3 regions of the Arthrobacter sp. SPT-J7 genome follow, and region 1 is predicted to be linked to each of the others. Evidence: riboswitches for the same ligand, from Rfam matches in the RefSeq annotation. Region 1 holds a riboswitch; each other region holds the start of a gene.
The links. A riboswitch is a leader RNA that binds a small molecule or an ion and turns the genes downstream of it on or off. The one in region 1 is predicted to bind glycine.
Positions count from the first base shown of each region.

Region 2: it holds a riboswitch for glycine, as region 1 does, so the genes downstream of both, gcvP (aminomethyl-transferring glycine dehydrogenase) here and gcvP (aminomethyl-transferring glycine dehydrogenase) in region 1, are expected to answer to the same signal.
Region 3: it holds a riboswitch for glycine, as region 1 does, so the genes downstream of both, gcvP (aminomethyl-transferring glycine dehydrogenase) here and gcvP (aminomethyl-transferring glycine dehydrogenase) in region 1, are expected to answer to the same signal.

Region 1 is NZ_JBNHFF010000034.1:13,549-18,804, forward strand. It holds gene gcvT (glycine cleavage system aminomethyltransferase GcvT) at 1-333, opposite strand, end outside; gene gcvP (aminomethyl-transferring glycine dehydrogenase) at 343-3,207, opposite strand; glycine riboswitch at 3,260-3,366, opposite strand; glycine riboswitch at 3,368-3,465, opposite strand; gene AC5RWX_RS20435 (hypothetical protein) at 3,584-3,910, opposite strand; gene AC5RWX_RS20440 (VOC family protein) at 3,990-4,349, shown strand; gene AC5RWX_RS20445 (dihydrolipoyl dehydrogenase family protein) at 4,414-5,256, shown strand, end outside.
Region 2 is NZ_JBNHFF010000001.1:573,731-578,986, reverse strand. It holds gene gcvP (aminomethyl-transferring glycine dehydrogenase) at 1-2,806, opposite strand, end outside; glycine riboswitch at 2,977-3,077, opposite strand; gene AC5RWX_RS02700 (mycothiol transferase) at 3,153-3,665, opposite strand; gene AC5RWX_RS02695 (MFS transporter) at 3,736-5,172, opposite strand.
Region 3 is NZ_JBNHFF010000124.1:554-5,809, forward strand. It holds partial or broken gene gcvP (aminomethyl-transferring glycine dehydrogenase) at 1-1,997, opposite strand, end outside; glycine riboswitch at 2,178-2,276, opposite strand; gene AC5RWX_RS26275 (TetR/AcrR family transcriptional regulator) at 2,367-2,906, opposite strand; gene AC5RWX_RS26280 (MFS transporter) at 2,973-4,544, shown strand; gene AC5RWX_RS26285 (Dps family protein) at 4,657-5,133, opposite strand.

The DNA of each region.
Region 1 (5,256 bases):
CACCAAGTACTTCTCTTCCCCCAGGCGGTACGTGATGAGGTCGTCGATGATGCCGCCGTCCTCCTGGCAGATCAGCGAGTACTTGGCCTTGCCCACGGCCACCGCAGACAGCTTGCCGGTCAGGGCGTAATCCAGGAAAGCCCCGGCTTCGGGGCCGGTGACCCAGACTTCACCCATGTGGGAGAGGTCGAACAGGCCGGCGGCGTTGCGCACCGCGTGGTGCTCGGCCAGTTCCGAGCTGTACTTCAGGGGCATCTGCCAGCCGCCGAAGTCGGTGAAGGACGCACTGGCGATCTTGTGCTGCTCGTACAGCGCGGTGTAGTTCTCAGTCATCGGAATTCCTTAGTTCTCGAACTCGGAAAGCGGAGGGCAGGAGCAAATCAGGTTCCGGTCGCCTGCCGCGCCGTCGATGCGGCCCACGGGTGGGAAGTACTTGTCCTGCCGGAGCGAAGCCACCGGGAAGGCGGCTTGCTCGCGCGGGTAGGAACGGTTCCAGTCGGAGGAGACGACGGCGGCTGCCGTGTGGGGTGCGTTGCGCAGCGGGGACTTCTCCACCGTGAAGTCGCCGGCGGCTACCTGGTCGATTTCCTGGCGGATGGTGATCATGGCTTCGATGAAGCGGTCGATCTCCGCGAGGTCCTCGGACTCGGTGGGCTCCACCATCAGGGTGCCCGCCACCGGGAAGGACAGCGTGGGGGCGTGGAAGCCGAAGTCGATGAGGCGCTTGGCCACGTCCTCGGCGGTGACGCCGGTCTTGGCGGTCAGGTCGCGCAGGTCCAGGATGCACTCGTGCGCCACCAGGCCGCTCTCCCCCGTGTAAAGAACCGGAAAGTGCTCATCGAGCCGTGCGGCAACGTAGTTCGCAGCCAGGAGTGCGGACCTGGTCGCCTCGGTGAGGCCCTTTCCGCCCATGAGCTTCACGTACGCCCACGAAATCGGCAGCACGCCGGCCGAACCGAAGCGGGAAGCGGAGATCGCCACGCCTTTTTGTCCGGCAGGGCCAGAATCTTGTGCGGCCTTGTTGGCGTCTCCCGGCATAAACGGCGCGAGGTGCGCCTTCGCAGCAACAGGTCCGACGCCGGGTCCACCGCCCCCGTGCGGGATGCAGAATGTCTTGTGCAGGTTCAGGTGGGACACGTCGCCGCCGAACTTGCCCGGCTGTGCCAAACCGACGAGGGCGTTCAGGTTCGCGCCGTCCACGTACACCTGTCCGCCGGCAGCGTGGATGGCATCACAGACCTCGCGCACATCCGAGTCGTACACCCCGTGAGTGGACGGGTAGGTGATCATGATGGCCGAGAGGACGTCCTTGTGGGCCTCGATCTTGGCCTGAAGGTCGGCGTGGTCGATGGTGCCGTCAGCGGCGGTGGCCACCACAACCACCTTCATGCCTGCGAGGACTGCGGACGCGGCGTTGGTGCCGTGAGCGGAGGCCGGGATCAGGCAGACGTTGCGCTGCTGGTCGCCGCGGGAGTGGTGGTAGCCGCGGATCGCCAGCAAACCTGCGAGTTCGCCCTGGGAACCGGCGTTGGGCTGGATGGACACCTGGTCGTAGCCGGTGATTTCGGCGAGGTCGGATTCCAGGCCGGCAATGAGTTCGCGCCAGCCCTCGGTCTGGGAGTCAGGAGCGAAGGGGTGGATCGAGGCGAACTCCGGCCAGGAAATGGCTTCCATCTCGGCCGTGGCATTCAGCTTCATCGTGCAGGAGCCGAGGGGAATCATGGTGCGGTCCAGCGCGAGATCCCGGTCCGAGAGGCGGCGGATGTAGCGCAGCAGCTGGGTTTCGGACCGGTGGGTGTTGAACACCGGGTGCTGCAGATACGTGGAGCTGCGCAGCACGGACTCCGGCAGCCCAAACCCGGCAGCCTCAACAACCGGACCGGCACCAAAGGCGACGGCCACCGCGGAGAGAACCTCCGGCGTCGTGGTTTCATCAACTGACACGCCAACTGTGTCCGCATCGATGAGGCGCAGGTTGATGCCGCCTGCTTCGGCGGCAGTGATGACCTTCGCAGCCTTGCCGGGCACGCGGACGGTGAGGGTGTCGAAGAAGGTGTCGGACACCAGTTCACGGCCTGCGATCCTCAGCGTGGTGGCCAAGGCACGGGCGTTGTTGTGGACGGCTTCGGCGATCGCCTTCAGGCCGTCGGGGCCGTGGTAGACGGCGTAGAAGGACGAGACGATGGCGAGCAGGGCCTGCGCGGTGCAGATGTTGGAGGTGGCCTTCTCGCGGCGGATGTGCTGCTCGCGGGTCTGCAGGGCCAGGCGGTAGGCGGGGACACCGGCGTCGTCCTTGGAAACGCCCACGATGCGGCCCGGGAGGGTGCGTTCCATGCCCTGGCGGACGGCCATGTAGGCGGCGTGCGGTCCCCCAAAGAACAGCGGCACGCCAAAGCGCTGGGTGGAGCCGACGGCGATGTCCGCGCCCTGCTCGCCCGGCGGGGTGATGAGGGTGAGGGCCAGGAGGTCGGCGGCGACGGTGACCAGGGCGCCGCGGTTTTTTGCCTCAGCGATGATTGCGGACTGGTCCCAGACCCGGCCGGAGACGCCGGGCTGCTGGAGAACGACGCCGTTGATGTCGCCGCCGGACAGTCCGTTGGTGAGGTCGGCGATCTCCACCTCGAAGCCGAGGGCTTCGGCGCGGCCAAGCACGATGGCGATGGTCTGCGGGAGGAGGTCGGCGTCGAGGACGGTCTTGCCGTCCCTGGCGGTCTTGGACTTGTTGGCGCGGCGCATCAGCAGCACGGCTTCGGCGACGGCGGTGGCTTCGTCGAGCAGGGACGCGTTGGCCACCGGGAGCGCGGTGAGGTCCTGGACCATGGTCTGGAAGTTCAGCAGCGCTTCGAGCCGGCCCTGCGAGATTTCCGGCTGGTACGGGGTGTACGCGGTGTACCAGGCAGGGGCTTCGAGGATGTTGCGGCGGATCACCGGCGGGGTCACGGTGTCGTGGTAGCCCTGGCCGATCATCTGCACGGCAATTTTGTTCTTGCCGGCAAGCTTGCGCAACTCGGCGAGGACCTGGACTTCGCTCAGGGCGGCCTCGAGGGTGAGGGGCTTGTCCTGGCGGATGGAATCGGGGACCGCGCTGTCGACGAGGCCATCGAGGCTGTCGTAGCCGACGGCCTTCAGCATCGTGTCGACATCGGACTGGCGGCGCGCGCCGATATGGCGGTCCGCGAAGGTGGTTGGGGACGAATGAACCGTCATGAGAGGAACTCCATAATTCAGATGGTGCCTAAGCACCACGTTGATTCGGGTTCCTCCCCGCTCTGTATTGGACCTGAGAGTTTTGCGTTGCCCTGCTGCCGGCAGGACGCCACTTGCACCGTCGGTGAGCCCGGTTGCCCGGACTGCTTTCCAGAGTTGCCTTGCCGCGGCGGTACGTGGGCCTGAGAGATTCCTGGGGAGGATTTGCTCCTACGGCGCCTGCAGAACGTACCGGCAGGACTCTCCCGCCGCAGATCATAAGCACGCGTCACTGGTGGGTGACACGGCTCACACCATACCGGGTTAGGGGGCCGGATGCAAAACGGTCCGCTTTGCAGGCGGGATCACGACGGCGGGAGGAGCCGCCGTCATGCCCTCACCTGAGGACAGGTCGGGGGTTCTTGGTGCTGGCTTTTGTGCCGATGCGGTACCCGGCCCAGAATGCCAGGACGAGCAAACCCGCGACGGCGATTGCCAGGCCTGCCCGCGTCCCTGGCGTAACGAATGCCAAGCCGCTTCCGCTGAAGGGCTCGTTGCTCAGCGGCGCGTAGGCGAACCAGCCAAAGCTGACATTCCGGCTGTTGTTCCACGCGACGAAGCACCCCACCAGCACCACGGCGAGGGCCGCTATCGGCAGGACGGCTTCGCGGAGGCGGGCAAGTTTCGGCGTTTTATGTGCGTCAGGTGTGTTGTTTTCCCCCATGGAGGCGAGTGTAGCGGTGCTGCCAATAGCTGCCCCGCAGCCCGGGACAGACGACGGCGTCGGTGACTAGGCTGGGCGGATGTTGACCATCGGCAGCACCGTTCTTGGCGTCAATGACGTCGCCCACGCTACAGCTTTTTGGCACGCCGCCCTCGGCTACGTCCCCCGTGAGCCCGGCGATGAGAGCTGGGTAATTCTCGTGCCGGCGTCAGGCCCGGGAGCGCAGTTGGCACTCATGCTGAGCCAAACGCCCGTGCAGGACCACCCCCGCATCCACATGGATTTGTATGCGGACGATCAGGCAGCAGAGGTGGAACGTCTGATCTCGCTCGGTGCCCAGAGGGTCGGCTGGGACCTGTATCCGGAGGACTCCGACTTCGTGGTGCTCGCCGATCCGGACGGGAACCGCTTCTGCGTTATTGACCAAAGCCAGCAGTAGCAGTTCCTATGTGACCCTGACGCAATGCCTACCCATGGGGCAGGATGGTGCCAGGGAGGCCGTTATGGATTTTGATGTGCTGGTGATCGGCGCCGGGCCGGCGGGCATGGCCGCAGCAACACGGGCAGCGGAGCTGGGGGCACGCACCGCCGTCGTCGAGCGTGCCCGGTTGGGCGGCACGTGCGTAAACTCGGGTTGTGTGCCCACGCGTGTGCTGGCGAAAACGGCCCGGCTGTACCGGGAAGTGCGCACTGCCCGGGACTACGGGATTGTGGTGCACGAGCCTGCGGTGGACTGGCCGCAACTGGTCCGCCGGGTCCGCGCAACCGTAGACCGCGTGCTGGATGCCAAGGCGTACAGCGGCACTATGCGACAACTGCAGATCACCTTCCTTGAAGGGGAGGCGAAGTTTACCGGGCCGCAGGAAGTGTCGATTGACGGACGAGTGGTCACCGCCGCTTCCATCATCCTGTGCGTAGGCGGCAGTGCACGGAGGCTCCCTATCCCGGGCGCCGACCACGCCGCACTTCCTCACGAAGTATTGGACCTTCCTGAACTTCCCGGCTCCGTCGCCATCATTGGCGGCGGGCACACCGGGGCGCAGCTGGCTACGATCTTCGATGCCCTTGGATCGCAGGTTACCCTTTTGGACCTCGCACCGCGCATCCTCACCACTGAGGATGACGACGTCTCCATGGCGGTCACGGAAGGTTTCCGCTCCCGGGGCGTGCACGTGAACGTCGGCATTCGTGGTGTGGACGGCATTGAGGAGCACGACGGCGGCCTTAGGATCCGCTGGCATGGCGAGGACGGCGCGCACTCGGCACAGGTGGGTACAGTGATCATGGCTGTCGGCTGGCCCGCGAACATCGCCGGCCTTGGCTTGGAAGCGGCCGGCGTCGCCACT
Region 2 (5,256 bases), on a different contig from region 1:
CGACCGGAGCGAAGTACTTGTCCACCTGCAGGCCAGGCACCGGGAAGGCAGCCTGTTCGCGGGTGTAGGGACGGTCCCAGTCGGAGCTGACCACGGCGGCGGTGGTGTGCGGGGCCAGCCGCAGCGGGCTGTTCTCCAACGGGAAGTCGCCGTTGAGCACCTGGTCGATTTCGCCGCGGATGGAAATCATCGCGTCGATGAACCGCTCGATCTCTTCGAGGTCCTCGGACTCGGTGGGTTCCACCATCAGGGTGCCGGCCACCGGGAAGGACAGCGTGGGTGCGTGGAAGCCGTAGTCGATCAGGCGCTTGGCCACGTCTTCAGCGGTCACGCCGGACTTCGCGGTGAGTTCGCGCAGGTCCAGGATGCACTCGTGTGCCACCAGCCCGTCGTTGCCGGTGTAGAGCACCGGGAAGTGCTCGTTCAGCCGCTTGGCGACGTAGTTGGCGGCCAGCAGTGCGCTCTTGGTTGCCTCGGTCAGCCCTTCGCCGCCCATCATGGCCACGTAGGCCCAGGAGATCGGCAGCACGCCGGCCGAGCCGTACTCGCTGGCGGAGACGGGCACGCCCTTGCCCTCGTGTTCGGCCAGCGCGGCGTTGCCGGGCAGGAACGGCACCAGGTGCTCGGCCACGGCCACGGGTCCGACGCCGGGGCCGCCGCCGCCGTGCGGGATGCAGAAGGTCTTGTGCAGGTTCAGGTGCGAGACGTCGCCGCCGAACTTGCCCGGCTGGGCCAGTCCGACCAGCGCGTTGAGGTTGGCGCCGTCGATGTAGACCTGGCCACCGGCCGCATGCACCGCGTCGCACACGTCGCGCACGTCGGCGTCGTACACCCCGTGCGTGGACGGGTAGGTGATCATGATGGCGGAGAGCGCGTCGGCGTGCTGGTCGATCTTCGCGCGCAGGTCGGCGTGGTCGATGGTGCCGTCCGGTGCGGTGGCGACCACCACCACCTTCATGCCGGCCAGCACGGCCGAGGCCGCGTTGGTGCCGTGGGCCGAGGCGGGGATCAGGCAGACGTCGCGCTGGTCGTCACCGTTGGCCAGGTGGTAGCGGCGGATGGCGAGCAGGCCGGCGTATTCGCCCTGCGAGCCGGCATTGGGCTGGATGGAAACGCCCGCGTAGCCGGTGATCGCGGCGAGGCGTTCCTCCAGGTCGGCGATCAGTTCGCGCCAGCCGGCCGTCTGGCTGGCGGGAGCGAACGGGTGGATGGAGGCAAATTCCGGCCAGGTCATCGCTTCCATTTCCGCCGTGGCATTCAGCTTCATGGTGCAGGAGCCCAGCGGGATCATGGTCCGGTCCAGCGCCAGATCGCGGTCGGACAGCCGGCGAAGGTAGCGCAGCATCCGGGTCTCCGAGCGGTAGCTGTGGAACACGGGGTGGTCCAGGTAGGACGAGCTGCGCAGCAGGTCTTCCGGCAGCTCAAAGCGCGGCCCGGCAGCGGCCTCGGCAATCTTGCCGGCTGCGTCCTCCACGCCGAACGCCTCCGCAACCAAGGCGAGGTGCTCCGCCGTCGTTGTTTCATCGGTGGAAATGCCCACCTGGTCGGCGTCGATATGGCGCAGGTTCACGCCCTTGGCCTCGGCGGCCGCGACGATCTCCGCGGCCTTGCCCGGCGCCTTGACCGTGAGCGTGTCGAAGAACTGGTCGGCGGCCAGGCTGAAGCCGGCGCCGGTGAGCACCCCGGCGAGGGTGCGGGCGGCCTGGTTGGCGTGCTCCGCGATTGCCTTCAGCCCCTCGGGGCCGTGGTAGACCGCGTACATGCTGGCCACCACGGCGAGCAGCGCCTGCGCGGTGCAGATGTTGGAGGTGGCCTTCTCGCGGCGGATGTGCTGCTCGCGGGTCTGCAGCGCCAGGCGGTAGGCGGGGCGGCCGGCGTCGTCCTTGGAGACACCCACCAGGCGGCCGGGCAGCGAACGCTCAAGTCCCTTGCGCACCGCCATGTAGGCCGCATGCGGGCCGCCGAAGAACAGCGGGACGCCGAAACGCTGGGTATTGCCGACGGCGATGTCCGCCCCCTGCTCGCCCGGCGGCGTGATCAGGGTCAGGGCCAGCAGGTCCGCGGCCACGGTGACCAAGGCGCCGCGTTCCTTGGCCTGCGCGATCACCGGAGCGTGGTCGAAGATCCGGCCGGAGGCTCCCGGCTGCTGCAGCACGATGCCGGAAATGTCGCCCTCAGGCAGCCCGGCGGAAAGATCAGCCACCTCTACCTCGAAGTCCAGCGCCTTGGCCCGGCCCTTGACGACGGCGATGGTCTGCGGCAGCAGGTCCGCGTCCAGCACGGTCTTGCCGGCGGCCTTGGCCTTGTTAGAGCGGCGCATCAACAGCACGGCTTCGGCCACCGCGGTGGCTTCGTCCAGCAGCGAGGCGTTGGCGATCGGCAGTGCGGTCAGGTCCTGCACCATGGTCTGGAAGTTCAGCAGCGCTTCCAGCCGGCCCTGCGAGATCTCCGGCTGGTACGGGGTGTAGGCGGTGTACCAGGCCGGGTCCTCCACGACGTTGCGGCGGATCACTGGCGGAGTGATGGTGTCGTAGTAGCCTTGGCCGATCATCTGCACGGCCATCACGTTCTTGGCAGCCAGGGCCCGCAGGTCGCCTAGGACCTGGGCCTCGCTGCGCGCCTCGGGCAGGGCAAGCGGTTCCTGTTGGCGGATGTCTGCGGGCACCGCAGCGTCCACGAGATCGTCGACACTTGCGTAGCCCAACTGCTTGAGCATGACTTCCGCGTCGTTCCGGCGCGGGCCGATGTGGCGGTCTGCGAAGGAAGTGCTGCCGGGCCGGGTGGCAAGGTTGGCTTTAGCCGTCATTGAGGAACTCCAGTTAATCTCCGCCATGGGGTGGCCATGCCGGTAGTGAAGGGTTCCTCCCCGCTCTGTGGCTGAACCTGAGAGATTCCGCAGGACGGCACGGGAGCCGGTTCCTGCTTGCACCGTCGGTGAGCCGGTCCACGAACGGTCCGGCTGCTTTCCAGAGTTGCCTCTTCGCGGCGGTACAGGGGCCTGAGAGATTCCTGGGGAGGTATTGCTCCTACGGCGCCTGCTGACCTAGTGCTCAGCAGGACTCTCCCGCCGCATGTCGAAGGCTGTATGCAGTTGTTTCTAACTCCTTGAATGGTAGTCGAGCCACCCCCGGGCAACAAGGTGGTGACGGTTCCTAGACTTCGCCGCGGGCGAGCATGCCCTTCACGTACGCGGCCTGGCCGATGTGTTCCATGCAGTCGTCCATCACGCTGACCAACCGGACGCCCAGCTTCACGTGCGGGTCCCACCGGGTGTCGACAATCCGGTCCAGATCGTCCTCGGTGAGTCCGGCCAGGTAGGCCAGCGTGCCGGCATGCACGTCGTCGTAATAGTCGCGGAGCAAGTCGGCCGATTCCACCCGCACCGCCGCGACTTGTTCGGGCGTGTGGCCGAAACCATGGTCCTTCTCGGCCAGCGGCAGGTTGAAGCGCTTCGACCAGCCGGCAAGCCAGTACTGCTGGGTACCGGCGACGTCAGCTATGTGGTCGTCCTGGATGCGGGTCAGGTGCCAGACCAGCCAGCCGATCGAGTTGCTGTCGCCGCCGGGTTGGGCAGCCAACTGGTCGGCGTCCAAGCCTTCCAGCACGTGGTGGACGCGTTCCTGGATCCGCCCGTAGGCATCGGCCAGCAGGTCATTGAACTTCATGGCGCCTCCTCGTGGCGGACTCTGCCGTCAGCCTACCGGCGCCCGGCTGGCCGCGGAACGGGCCGCCGCTTCAGTTCCGGAGGGAATCCTCCAGATACCGGGGGCGCCCCACGATGACCAGGCCGACCGCCAGGAGAAGCAGGGCAGCGCCCAACAGGCCGAAGGACGCACCCCAGCCGCCGCTGACGTCGCGCAGCAGTCCGAAGGCCAGCGGGCCGGCGCAGGCGACGGTGTAGCCGATCCCTTGCGCGAACCCGGACAGCGCTCCGGCGCCGGCGGTGGTTCGGGTGCGGAGGTTGACCAGCAGCAAAGCCAGGGCGAAGGTGCCCTGGCCCAAGCCGGCCAAGGTGATCCAGAGCCAGGTACCGAACGACGGCGAGAGCAGCAGGCCGGCGTACCCGGCCACGTAGAAGCCGATGAAGAGCAGGCCCAGGCCCAGCGGATTGCGCAACCGCGCCGCGATCAGCGGCACCAACAGGCTGGTCGGCAGGGCCAGGATGGCGTAGTAGGCCAGCATGGTGCCGGCCATCGGCGGCAGCATCCCGCTGTCCACCAGCAGCGGCGGGAGCCAGGTAAACATGGCAAAGGTATTGGACGAGGTCCCGGCGAACACCAGGGCCAAACCCCAGGCGAGCGGCGATCGCCAGACGCGCACCGCCGTCGTGCTGGTAGTGGTGGCTGCGGCTGTGGCCGCTCCCCCGTCACCCGGCGCGGGACCGGTTGCACTCGCTCCGCCAACACCCGCCGGGTCCGCCGCGGCATGGCCCAGCGGCGGCCGTGCGCCGTCGCCGTGAGCCGGCTGAAGCGGGTCCAAACCGCCGGGGCGATAGGGCTGCAGCACCAGGCGGGAAATTTTGCGCCGGGAATGCTCCGTCCACGCAGTCACCAGCCACGGCACAAGGGCCGCCACGCTCACGGCCGCCCAGACCCCGATCGAGAAACGCCAGCCGGCAGCCTGCTCAAGCGGCACGGCCAGCAGCGGGCTGAGCGCGGTGCTGACCGCCAGCAGCGTCACGTAGAGCGCCGTGACAAGGCCGATCCGGTCTGGGAAATAACGCTTCACCAGCGGCGGCATCAGGATGTTGCCGATGCCGTAGCCGGCCATGGTCACGCCGGACAGGACCAGGAACGACGGCACGTCGGAGGCCATCGCCCGGCCGAGTTGACCGACCGCGGCCATGAGAATTGCCACCAGCAACAGGTGTTCCAACCCGAGCCTCCGCAGCAGTACCGGCACGGCGAACCCGGCGGCGGCGAAGGCCGCGGTGGGCAGCATGCCCAACACGCCGGTGGAGGCGGTACCGAACGGCAGATCCGCAGCCATGTCTGCCAGCACCGGCGAGACGCCGGAAACGGCCAGCCGCAGGCTCAGCGCGAGCAAGAGGATGCCGGCGAGCACTGTCAGGCGGCCCGCAAACGGGCTGGGCTTCCGGGGTGCCGGGCTGGGGTTGGAGCGGAAGCGGTCCCGCGGTTGGGTATCGGCAGTCTGTTGTGCGGTCGAGGTCAAGCTTGGTCCATGGGGTCGAGCGGCCGGGCGGGGACGGCCGAAGCATTTCGGCCGGGTTTCACCTTATCCCCTCACCGGGCCGCC
Region 3 (5,256 bases), on a different contig from region 1:
GCGTCATACACGCCGTGCGTGGACGGGTAGGTGATCATGATGCAGGACAGCGCGTCCTTGTTGGCCTCGATCTTGGCATACAGGTCCGCGTGGTCAATGGTGCCGTCAGCGGCGGTAGCCACCACAACCACCTTCATACCCGCAAGAACAGCGGAAGCGGCGTTGGTGCCGTGCGCCGAAGCGGGAATGAGGCAGACGTTGCGCTGCTGGTCACCGCGTGAGTGGTGGTAGCCGCGGATCGCCAGCAAACCGGCGAGCTCGCCCTGGGAACCGGCGTTGGGCTGGATGGACACCTGGTCGTAGCCCGTGATCTCGGTGAGCTGCGCTTCCAGGTCCGCGATCAGTTCGCGCCAGCCTTCGGTCTGCGAGTCCGGGGCGAACGGGTGGATCGAGGCGAACTCGGGCCAGGAGATGGCTTCCATCTCGGCCGTGGCATTCAGCTTCATCGTGCAGGAGCCGAGGGGAATCATAGTGCGGTCCAGCGCCAGGTCCCGGTCGCTGAGCTTGCGGATGTAGCGGAGGAGCTGTGTTTCCGAACGGTAGGTGTTGAACACCGGGTGCTGCAGGAAGTCGGAGGAGCGTTGGACGGCGGCATCCAGGCCGAACCCGTCCGTCACCTCAACCAGCCCTGCCCCAAAGGCGGCGAGGACGCCGTCGACAATTTCCCGGGTTGTCGTTTCATCAGTGGAGAAGCCCACCGTGTCCGCGTCGATGCTGCGCAGGTTGATGCCCTTGGCCTCTGCTGCGGCGATGATGCCCGCCGCCTTGCCGGGAACGGAGACCGTGACGGTGTCGAAGAAGCTGGTGTGCACTACCTCCAGGCCGGCGGTCTTGAGCGAAGCGGCAAGGGTCCTGGCATGTGCGTGGGCGGACTGCGCAATCGCCTTCAGCCCCTCGGGTCCGTGGTAGACGGCGTACATCGAGGCCACGATGGCCAGCAGGGCCTGCGCTGTGCAGATGTTGGAGGTGGCCTTCTCGCGGCGGATGTGCTGCTCGCGGGTTTGCAGGGCAAGGCGGTATGCCGGGGTCCCTGCTGAGTCTTTGGAGACGCCCACCAGCCTGCCGGGCATGGAGCGTTCCAAGCCTTTCTGGACTGCCATATAGGCGGCGTGCGGGCCGCCGTAAAACAGCGGGACACCGAAGCGCTGCGCCGAGCCGACGGCGATGTCCGCGCCCTGCTCACCGGGAGGCGTGATGAGGGTCAGGGCGAGCAGGTCGGCCGCAACGGTTACCAGGGCACCGCGCTCCTTGGCGTCGGCGATCACAGTGGTGTGGTCAAACACCCGGCCGGAAGCCCCGGGCTGCTGCAGGACGACGCCGTTGATGGCGCCGTCGGGCAGTCCCGTTGAGAGGTCCGCGACCTCAACCTCGAAGCCGAGTGCCTCGGCACGGCCCTTCACGATGGCGATGGTCTGCGGCAGGCAGTCGGAGTCCAGCACCGTCTTGCCGTCGCGCACGTCTTTGTTTTTATTCGCCCGGCGCATCATCAGCACGGCCTCGGCCACGGCCGTGGCTTCATCCAGCAGGGAGGCGTTGGCGATGGGCAGGCCCACCAGGTCCTGGACCATGGTCTGGAAGTTGAGCAGCGCTTCGAGCCGGCCCTGGGAAATCTCGGGCTGGTAGGGCGTGTACGCGGTGTACCAGGCCGGACCCTCGAGGATATTGCGGCGGATCACCGGCGGCGTGATGGTGTCGTAGTAGCCCTGGCCGATCATCTGAACGGCGGTCTTGTTCTTGGCGGCCAGCCCGCGCAGTTCAGCGAGCGCCTCCACCTCGCTCAGCGCGCCCGTCAGCTCCAGTGCGGAGTCCTGGCGGATGTCCTTGGGAACGGCGGTATCCACCAGCGCGTCCACGGTGTCGTAGCCCACGGCCTTGAGCATGGTGTCGACGTCGGCCTCGCGGCGGGCACCGATATGGCGGTCAACGAAGGTGGCAGCAGCCGGGGCGGCAATAGCCGGAGAGGCGGGGGCCGGAGATACAGTCACGGGGAACTCCATAGCTAAGGCGGCATCAGGGTACGCCGCATCGATTCGGGTTCCTCCCCGCTCTGTATTGGACCTGAGAGTTTCCGCGTTGCCTGCATCCGCTGGCCCCGCTTGCACCGTCGGTGAGCACAGCAGTCCAAGTATCCGTGGAACCGGATGCCAGGCGGACAGCCTGCTACTTTCCAGAGTTGCCTCGCCGCGGCGGTACATGGGCCTGTGAGATTCCTGGGGAGGTATTGCTCCTACGGCGCCTGCTTGTACCTTCTGGCAGAACTCTCCCGCCGCAGATCAAAGGCTATTCATTTGGGTTTTCCTGGCGGCCGGCAACGGCCCACACATGGAGTAATTCTCCTACGCCGCGGGCTCAGGAGCAAATACTGGCTAGCCTCTGAGCCTCTCTACGGCGGCCAGGAGTTCGTCGACCTCCGCCTGCCTGTCGCCGGCGTTTCCGGACGGCCCGCTTTCCCACATGGCGTTGAAGTACAACCCATCCCCCATATAAAGCACGGCCTTTGCCATCACCGCGCCCACGTCCTTGCCGATCAGGTCCAGCCATTGCTGCTGGATGACTGCGAAGCGGCGGCGGGCATCCTCGTGGGCCACCTCGGCGAGTCGCGTCACAGCTACAAAAGAACGGTCCATCGGGGTATCAGACCAGAGGGATGACCGGATGAAGTAGGCCGCGGCCCCCTCGGGGGCGGCCGCCATGGCGGCGAGGTCTTCTCCTGCCAGCCGGTCCAACCGCTCCAGGGTGGCGGTGATCAGCGCTTCCTTGTTGGGGAAGTGGTACAGCAGGCCGCCCTTTGATACGCCGGCCCGCTTCGCCACGGCGTCCAGCGTCGCCGCCCTCTCGCCCACATCGATCAGGAGCTCTTCAAAGGCATCGAGTACTGCATCTCGCGCTACGGGTTTTCGGGGCATGCTTCCCATCATGCATCTCCAGCAGTTGATTTCTTAACTATACCGTCTGGACGGTATAGTTATCGCGTGACAACGTCCACCTCCTCCCAGCAAGCACGTACCCGCACTCCCCCGACCGCCGCAGACCCGGCAAGGGGCACGCGGCACGACTGGCTTGCGCTCGGGCTGCTGATGTTCCCGGTCCTCCTCGTGGCCGTGGACAATACCGCCCTGGCCTTCGCGCTGCCCGCGATCGCGAGTGCGCTGGGCACCTCGGGAGTGGAGCTGCTGTGGATTGTGGACGCCTATCCGCTGGCTCTGGCCGGATTGCTCGTGGCCATGGGCAGCCTGGGCGACCGGATTGGACGCCGGCGGCTCCTCATCATCGGCAGCATTGGCTTTGCAGCCGTATCAGCAGTAACAGCCTTCGCCCCCAGCGCCGGCTGGCTGATTGCCGGCCGCGCAGCCCTGGGTTTCTTCGGCGCCATGCTGATGCCCTCCACGCTGTCCCTGATCCGCAACATTTTTGTGGATCCCAACCGTCGGCGGCTGGCCATTGCCATCTGGGCCGCCGGGTTTTCCGGCGGCGCCGCCCTGGGCCCAATCTTTGGCGGCTGGCTCGTTGAGCAGTTCTGGTGGGGAGCAGTACTGCTGGTGGCCGTGCCCATCATGCTGCCCCTGCTGGCCTTCGGACCCGCATTCATCCCGGAGTCCAAAGACCCGACACCTGGGCGGGTGGATGGGCCGAGCATCCCGCTCTCGCTGCTCACCATGGTTCCGGTGGTCTACGGCATCAAGGAGTTCGCCACCGAAGGAGCCGGACCGCTGGCCCTGGGCACCCTGGCATTCGGCCTGGCAATGGGTGCCACCTTTGTCCGGCGGCAGCAGCGGCTGAAGAACCCGCTGCTGGACATGTCCCTGTTCCGCAACCGGGTGTTCAGCATGGCCATCACGGCCAACGTCTTGGCCCTGTTCTCCTTCAACGGCTTCATTCTCTTCCTGGCCCAGCACCTTCAGCTCCTTGAGGGCATGTCCCCTTCAGCTGCGGGAACGGCAATGATTCCGGCGCTGGTGGCAACCGTTGTGGCGGGCCTCGCGGTGGTGCCCGTAGTGCGAAAGGTCCGGCCGGGTTTCGTGGTGGGCACCGGTCTGGCCATGAGCGCCGCAGGCTACAGCATGGTGACGTTCGGCGACCATGCCAACGGTCCGGCACTGCTGCTCGCCGCCCTGCTGGTCCTTGCCCTGGGCGTGGGAACGGCCGAAACGATCTCCAATGACCTCATCCTTGGCAGCGTCCCGGCTGAAAAATCGGGGGCAGCCTCGGCGATCTCGGAGACAGGCTATGAGGTGGGCGCCCTGCTGGGGACGGCCGTCCTGGGCTCCATACTGACCGCCTCCTACCAGCAGAACCTGCAGCTTCCTGCCGCGGCGGTCGAGGCCGCCGCCGGCCAGGGGACTGCGCATGCCAGCGAAACCCTGGCGGGGGCAATGGAACTTGCGGCTGGCTTGCCGGCGCCCTTGGCCGACGCCGTCCGGCATGCCGCCGGCTCCGCCTTCGACTCCGGCGTGCATGTCACCGCCGCGATCGGGCTGGTGCTGATGGCGACGGCGGCAGTCCTGGCCGCCGTCGTGCTCCGCAAGGTGCCCAAGGCGCAGTAGGGACGCAGATCGCATGGGAGACCCGCGCAGGCAGGCATAAAAACAGCACCCGGCTCCGGACTTCGTGTCCGGGCCGGGCGCTGAAAGGCTGTGCGTGGTGCGTTGCTGGCTGCTAAGCGTCGGGCGCTGTGACGCTTGCCGTCGGCTTCATGGTTTCGGCATTCACCATCCAGGCGAGCTGCTCGAACCTGGCGATGAACTCGTGCAGGAGGTCGGCCGATGTGGGGTCTTCCTCGTCTACTTCGTCATGGACCTTCCGCATGGTGCCCACGGCGGCTTCCAGGGCTGCGACAATCCGCTCGATGGCATCCTTGGTGCTGATGAGGCCCTCAGGAAACGGAGCGAGACTGGTTGATTCTGCCACGGTGGAGCTGCGTCCGTCCGGGAGGGCGTGCAGCGCGCGCATCCGCTCGGCGGTATCGTCAGCAAACTGGCGGGCGGCGTCAACGATCTCGTCCAACTGCAGGTGCAGATCGCGGAAGTTGGTTCCCACGATGTTCCAGTGGGCTTGCTTGCCCTGGAGGTGCAGCTCGATCAGGTCCGTCAGCACAGCCTGCAGGTTGTTGGTCAGTGTCGGTGAAGCTTTCATGCGTCCTCCTCGATTGGTCCAGTAATCCCGACGCTACCAGCCCTGCGCCGGGCAGGGGGCGGTACCTCCGGGGAATTTCTCAGTGAGCTTACTATTTCCTTTTCCCCGTCATAAACGAACGCG